Lichenicola cladoniae: one gene and its partner. The protein of the gene in region 1 interacts with the protein of each later gene in a pairwise test. Links are inferred from orthologs where the notes say so. Each region holds a gene or a part of one and is shown on either strand. Other genes may lie near its edges.

Region 1 (3,305 bases):
TGAGCTTTCCATGCAGATTCACGTCGAGCACCGCGACGTCGATGTCCAGCGTGCGTGCCTTTTCCAGCCCGTCATCGAGATGCGATGCGACCGCGACGACATCGTAGCCGAGATGATCCAGGCAATCCTCGATCATCATCGAGATCATCGCCTCGTCCTCGACGATCAGCACACGGTTCAGGAACAAGGTGCCTGTCCCGAAATATGGTCAGATTGTCGGCGTAAAGAACAGTGCGCTACCACGATCAGGCTGAGTGAAGATCCGGTCTTCATGCGGGCGCGTTGAAACGGTTCACATCGAACCACGCTGCGTGCGTGCGCCACTCACTATAATTTCAACCATCACGGTTATCTCGTGATGTATTAACTGCGATGCTCGCTCAATCGGGATCAATTGCGCGTGTGCAAGGCTTTTGCGACGCCGTCAGGAAGCGTTCGAACGCTTCGAGCGTCGCGTTCGAGACATGGTGTTCGATCCCCTCGGCATCGGCCTCTGCCTCGGCTTCCGGCACCCCGACCGCACGCAGCAACGCCACGACGACCCGATGCCGACGCCGGACACGGGCCGCCATGGCCTGGCCGGTCTCGGTGAGGGATACGCCGCGATAGGGCAGGGTAGTTGCCAACCCTTCGCGTCCAAGCCGGCCGATGCTCTTGATGACGCTGGCGTGGCTGACCCCGAGATGGCGCGCCAGCGAGCTGGGGCCGACCGCCTGGCCTTCGCCGGCGAGATCGGAAATCAGTTCGACATAGTCCTCCAGCAGCACGCGCGTCTGTGCAGTCCGCGCGCGGTCATGATGTTCCGCCAGCACGGGCCGCTCGCCGTCCTTGTCGTGCTGCAGTGCCGGGTGTCGCGGGCTTGTCATGTCGGCGGCACGATAACGCCATTCGGGGCGGTTGACCGAATTGTAGCCGAGGCTACACTTGGTGTACACGATCTCATCGCGGCTGGTTCCCTTTTCCGGAAAGTCTCTCCTCATCGCCACCTCTCCGACCCTGACCGACCGGACCCAGCATGCCCTCGGCGAAACCCTCAGCGGTCGGCGCCATGGCATCCGTAGCCTGCTGCCGCTGATGGGGCCGGCTGTCGTGGCGTCGGTCGCCTATGTCGATCCGGGCAACTATGTCGCCAACATCCAGGCCGGTGCCCGCTACGGCTACGCGCTGCTCTGGGTCGTGGTGGTGGCCAACCTGATCGCGATGTTCTTCCAGGCACAGGCGGCCCGGCTCGGCATCGTCACCGGCCGCAACCTGGCCGAACTGTCGCGCGACCGCTTCTCGACCCCGGTGACGATGGCGATGTGGCTGCTCACCGAGGCGGCAGCGATGGCAACCGACCTCGCCGAATTCATCGGCGGTGCGGTCGGGTTGTCGCTGCTGCTGCATGTGGGCCTGCTGGTCGGCATGTCGACCATGGGCGTGCTGACACTGCTGCTGCTCAACATGCAGAAGCGCGGCTTCCGACCGCTGGAGATCGTGATCGCCGGCCTGGTCGCGGCGATCAGCATCAGCTACCTCGGCGAGCTGCTGATCGCGCCGGCCGACTGGGGAGCGGTGCTGTATCACAGCGTTGTGCCGAGCATTCCCGATCCGGCCGCGATCACCCTGTGCATCGGCCTGGTCGGCGCCACGGTCATGCCGCACGCGATCTACCTGCATTCGAGCCTGACCCAGAACCGGGTCGTCCTGCACAACGACACCGAGCGGGCCCGCATGGTCCGGTTCTCGAACCGCGAGGTGGTGTTCGCGCTGACCATCGCCGGGCTGGTGAACATGGCAATGGTGGTCATGGCCGCCTGCTTCCATGGCAACCACGCCGAGATCGACAGCCTGGAAGGCGCTTACCACACGCTGACGCCGTTGCTCGGCCGCGCGGCCGCGCTGATCTTCCTGATCTCGCTTTTGGCGTCGGGCCTGTCGAGTTCGCTGGTGGCCACGATGGCCGGTCAGGTGGTGATGCAGGGGTTCGTCGGCTTCCGAATCCCGATCTGGATCCGCCGGCTGGTGACGATGCTGCCGTCGTTCATCGTGATCGCGCTCGGCGCCAACGTGACCAGCGCCTTGCTGTGGAGTCAGGTGGTGCTGAGCTTCGTGCTGCCGCTGCCGATGATCACCCTGTTGATGATCAGCCGAGACAGGCGGGTGATGGGCCGGTTCCGCATGAACGGCCGGACCCTGGTCATGGCCTCGATCATGGTGGCCTTCGTGTCGATCCTGAACGTGACGCTTCTGCTTCAGACTGCCGGACTGCTGCCTGCGTGACCCCGCAGCCGGTGTGTCAGTCCTTCGACAGTCCTGCGAGAACGCCTTCCAGCTGGCTCCGGTCGGCCAGATCTCCCATCAGCACGATCCGTTTGTCGCCGCAAAGCCCGATGAGCGTCGGAGTGACGATGACACCCTCGGTAACGGCGCGCCTGGGCTGCAGGAACACATCGATCACTTCCAGGAAACGGAGCACGCGCTCGTGCTTCAGGGACGCGAGCACGGTAGTCAGATTGCGTTCCGCGCGCACCGAGTTGGGCGTGGACCGGGCCACATAAAGTCGCAGGTAGACGGCCGGCTCTTCACCGGCGCCCTCGCCGGAGGCGTCGATGCCGTCCGGGGGCGGGTCAACCGGATGCATTGTTTTGATCCTGTAGGATATCCTGGGTTGTCGAAATTTCTGCCGGAGGGAGATCGTCGGTAGCACGTCTCAGCCCCAGCCGCTCGATGGCGGCTTCGCGGTAGACTTCCTGACGATTCTTTTCGGCCAGGGTGAGCAGGTCGGCCTCCCGCTGCTTCCATCCAAGTTCCAGTGCAGCCGCCTGGACCTGTGCACGCGCTTCCGCCAGTTGACGGTCAAGATTGAGGCGTTGTCGTTCCGCGACGATCTGCTCGAGGACATGGAGCCGCTCGGTCTCGGCTTCCTTCTGCGCCCGCCCACTCCCCATCAGTACTTCACCCTCGGCAACATAGACGTCGACGAGATCGATCCCGGACGCCTCGAGCACCAGCTGACGCACCTGGTTCGAATGTCCGGTGCCCCTCGATTTGATGATGGTCAGCGCGCGATTACGTTCTCCGTCGCGAGCGACATACGAAACATGCAGCCATGTATCGGCGATCGTTGACACCTGGCTTGCCGACAACTCGGTGCTGTGGCTCGCCTGGTCCAGCAATGAGGTGCACACCACGGTGGCTCCCCTCGACTTCGCCATGTCCAGGAGGTTCTCGCAGATCATCGCCGAGAATGGATAATCCGTTTTCAACAACGCGGAAATCGGGTCGATGACCAGGCAATCGGTCCGGTCAGCCTCGAACTGGTT
Region 2 (3,120 bases), 3.6 Mb from region 1 along the record:
GGCTTCCAGCAGGCTGTTCTGGAACTGGTTGAGATATAGCAGGGTCGCCACGAGCAATGCCAGCGGCACCACATTGACCAGCAGGATGCGCCGCATCATCGGCGACACCCATCGCCGGCGCGGCCCGAGAACGACCGGACCCGCAAGCTGATCGCCGGGTGCGGGTCGCGGCTTCGCCCGCGTCGGCAGGAGCCTCATTCGAGCCCGGGTCCGTGCCGGCTACTCTTCCTTGTAGCGGTAGCCGATGCCGTAGAGCGTCTCGATATGGTTGAAGTTCTCGTCGATCTGCCGGAACTTCTTGCGGACGCGCTTGATGTGGCTGTCGATGGTCCGGTCGTCGACATAGATGTTCTCGCCGTAGGCCGCGTCGATCAGCTGGTCGCGCGACTTCACCAGGCCGGGCCGGGCGGCCAGAGCCTTGACCAGCAGGAACTCTGTCACCGTGAGCTGGATGTCGGCACTGCGCCACAGGCACTGGTGGCGGGTTTCGTCCAGCGACAGGTCGCCACGCTCCATCACTCCGGCCGGCGTCGCCCCGGCGGCTTCGGCGCGCAGCAGCTCGCCGCGACGCAGCAGCGCGCGGATGCGCTCCAGCAGCAGCCGCTGGCTGAACGGCTTGGTGATGTAGTCGTCCGCACCGAGGCGCAGGCCCATCAGCTGGTCGACTTCCTCGTCCTTGCTGGTGAGAAAAATCACCGGGAGCTGCGACCGCGCACGCAGCCGTTGCAGCAGTTCCATCCCGTCCATGCGCGGCATCTTGATGTCCAGCACGGCAAGGTCGACCGGGCGGGCGTTCAGCCCCTGCAGCGCACTCTCGCCGTCGGTGTAGGTACGCACGTTGAAACCTTCCGCCTCCAGAGTCATGGAGACCGAGGTCAGGATGTTGCGGTCGTCGTCGACCAGCGCGATCGTATGCTTCGTCGGCTCCATGAAGGGGCTCCTGCGTTCAGCCTTATTGTGGCCTTAAATGCGGGGGACGCCAATCTGCCGCAAAAACATGCAGATTATCGACCTTCGGGTAGGCAGGAGACCTGCGACGGCTTGTCCCTGCGCCCGTCGTCACCTAATTCAGCGCCATGGACGAAACCAATCAGCCTCATGCCGGCGAGACGATGAACAGCGCGAACGATCAGACCCCGACGACAGGCGGCCCGACGGGCGGGCCCAACTTCGACGCTCGCAGCGTGCCGTCCGCTGCTGCCGCTGCGGCAGTCCCCGGCGATACATCCATCTTCGAGCGGCCGGGACTGTATGCCGAGGAGCCGGGCGAGCCCGACCCCGAGATCGGCACCCCCGACGACCTGATGCAGGTGGCCAGCGAGCGGATCCGTGCGCTGGAGACCTCGGTCGAGGAGATGCGCGAGAAGTGGCTCCGCGCCGAGGCCGAGATGCAGAACGTCCGCACCCGTGCCAAGCGCGACGTGGACGATGCCCGGCAGTACGCGGTCACCAAGTTCGCCAAGGACGTGGTCGAGGCGGCCGAGAACCTGCGTCGCGGCCTGTCCAGCCTGCCGCCGGCGGATGCCGCCGACAGTCCGGTCGTGACCAAGCTGCGTGAGGGGTTCGAGAGCGTCGAGCGGTCGTTCCTCGGCATCCTCGAGCGCAACGGCATCACCGGCACCGACCCGACCGGCAGCCTGTTCGATGCCAACCTGCACCAGGCGATGGCCGAGCAGCCGAGCGCCGACCATCCACCCGGTACGGTGATGCAGGCCTGGACGTCGGCCTGGACCCTGAACGGCCGGCTCCTGAAGCCGGCGATGGTGGTGGTGGCCAAGGCGACCGACGCAGCGCCGGTCGCCCCGGAGCCGGCCGGAGCCCCGGGTGCCATGGCGTTCGATCGCACCGTCTGACGCTGGCTGCCTGATCTGGGCGGGCAAGTGTTTGGTGCAGAAGTGCGGCGCGGGGCTTGTCGCGGTGTCTCTGCCTGAATACATCCGGTGCCGGATCGACGCTGGGTAGGGCAAGGCGCCGAAGGTGCTTCGCGACCCGCGCCTATGATGTGATATAATTTCCAAAGGACAGCATCCGGTGCTTCGGGCCGCATGCTGCCGCTGACGAGGAGAGCAGAATGAGCAAGGTAATCGGGATCGACCTGGGCACGACCAATTCGTGCGTCTCCATCCGCGAGGGTGACGAGAACCGGGTGATCGAGAATAGCGAGGGTGCGCGTACGACCCCCTCCATGGTGGCTTTCGCCGAAAACGGCGAGCGGCTGGTCGGCCAGGCTGCCAAGCGCCAGGCCGTCACCAACCCGACCAACACCCTCTATGCCGTGAAGCGCCTGATCGGGCGCCGTTTCGAAGACCCGACCGTCGAGAAGGACCGCGCGCTGGTCCCGTTCAACATCGTCAAGGGCGACAACGGCGATGCCTGGGTCGAGGCTCGCGGCCAGAAATATTCGCCTTCGCAGATCGCGGCCTTCGTGCTCGGCAAGATGAAGGAAACCGCCGAGACCTATCTCGGCGAGACCGTCAGCCAGGCCGTCATCACGGTGCCGGCCTACTTCAACGACGCCCAGCGCCAGGCGACCAAGGATGCCGGCCGCATCGCCGGTCTCGAAGTGCTGCGCATCATCAACGAGCCGACCGCAGCGGCCCTGGCCTATGGCCTCGAGCGTCGCAACGGCGGCACGGTGGCCGTGTACGACCTCGGCGGCGGCACGTTCGACGTGTCCGTGCTCGAGATCTCCGACGGCGTGATCGAGGTGAAGTCGACCAACGGCGACACCTTCCTCGGCGGCGAGGATTTCGATGCCCGCGTGATTTCCTATCTCGCGGACGAGTTCAAGCGCGAGCAGGGCATCGACCTGCGCCAGGACAAGCTGGCCCTGCAGCGTCTGAAGGAAGCGTCCGAGAAGGCCAAGATCGAGCTGTCTTCCTCCAAGGAGACCGAGATCAACCTGCCCTTCATCACCGCGGATGCCTCCGGGCCGAAGCACTTGGTGCTGAAACTGACCCGTGCGAAGCTCGAGAGCCTGGTCGCCGACCTGATCGAGCGGACGCTCGGCCCATGCCGCGCCGCCCTGAAGGATGCGTCGGTCACCGCGAGCGAGATCGAGGAAGTGATCCTGGTCGGCGGCATGACCCGCATGCCGAAGGTCATCGAGATCGTGAAGCA

What was found.
Region 2: the proteins of HN018_RS16410 (region 1) and HN018_RS00050 interact in binary tests that used the Escherichia coli proteins (3 or more experiments, as listed by UniProt). The link is inferred for Lichenicola cladoniae from one-to-one orthologs.

The regions. Positions count from the first base shown.
Region 1 is NZ_CP053708.1:3,623,583-3,626,887, reverse strand. The notes cover bases 106-3,094. They hold HN018_RS16410 (Nramp family divalent metal transporter), read left to right. Parts: upstream 106-927; coding sequence 928-2,262; downstream 2,263-3,094. Other genes in these bases: kaiC (circadian clock protein KaiC), read right to left, coding at 2,610-3,094; HN018_RS16405 (circadian clock KaiB family protein), read right to left, coding at 2,279-2,623; mntR (manganese-binding transcriptional regulator MntR), read right to left, coding at 381-935; HN018_RS16420 (response regulator), read right to left, coding at 106-187. Also shown: more of HN018_RS16420, read right to left, coding at 1-105; more of kaiC, read right to left, coding at 3,095-3,305. UniProt on the Escherichia coli protein: H(+)-stimulated, divalent metal cation uptake system. Involved in manganese and iron uptake. Can also transport cadmium, cobalt, zinc and to a lesser extent nickel and copper. Involved in response to reactive oxygen.
Region 2 is NZ_CP053708.1:10,235-13,354, forward strand. The notes cover bases 161-2,964. They hold HN018_RS00050 (nucleotide exchange factor GrpE), read left to right. Parts: upstream 161-1,076; coding sequence 1,077-1,853; downstream 1,854-2,964. Other genes in these bases: HN018_RS00040 (ATP-binding protein), read right to left, coding at 161-198; HN018_RS00045 (response regulator transcription factor), read right to left, coding at 220-930; dnaK (molecular chaperone DnaK), read left to right, coding at 2,072-2,964. Also shown: more of HN018_RS00040, read right to left, coding at 1-160; more of dnaK, read left to right, coding at 2,965-3,120. UniProt on the Escherichia coli protein: Participates actively in the response to hyperosmotic and heat shock by preventing the aggregation of stress-denatured proteins, in association with DnaK and GrpE. It is the nucleotide exchange factor for DnaK and may function as a thermosensor.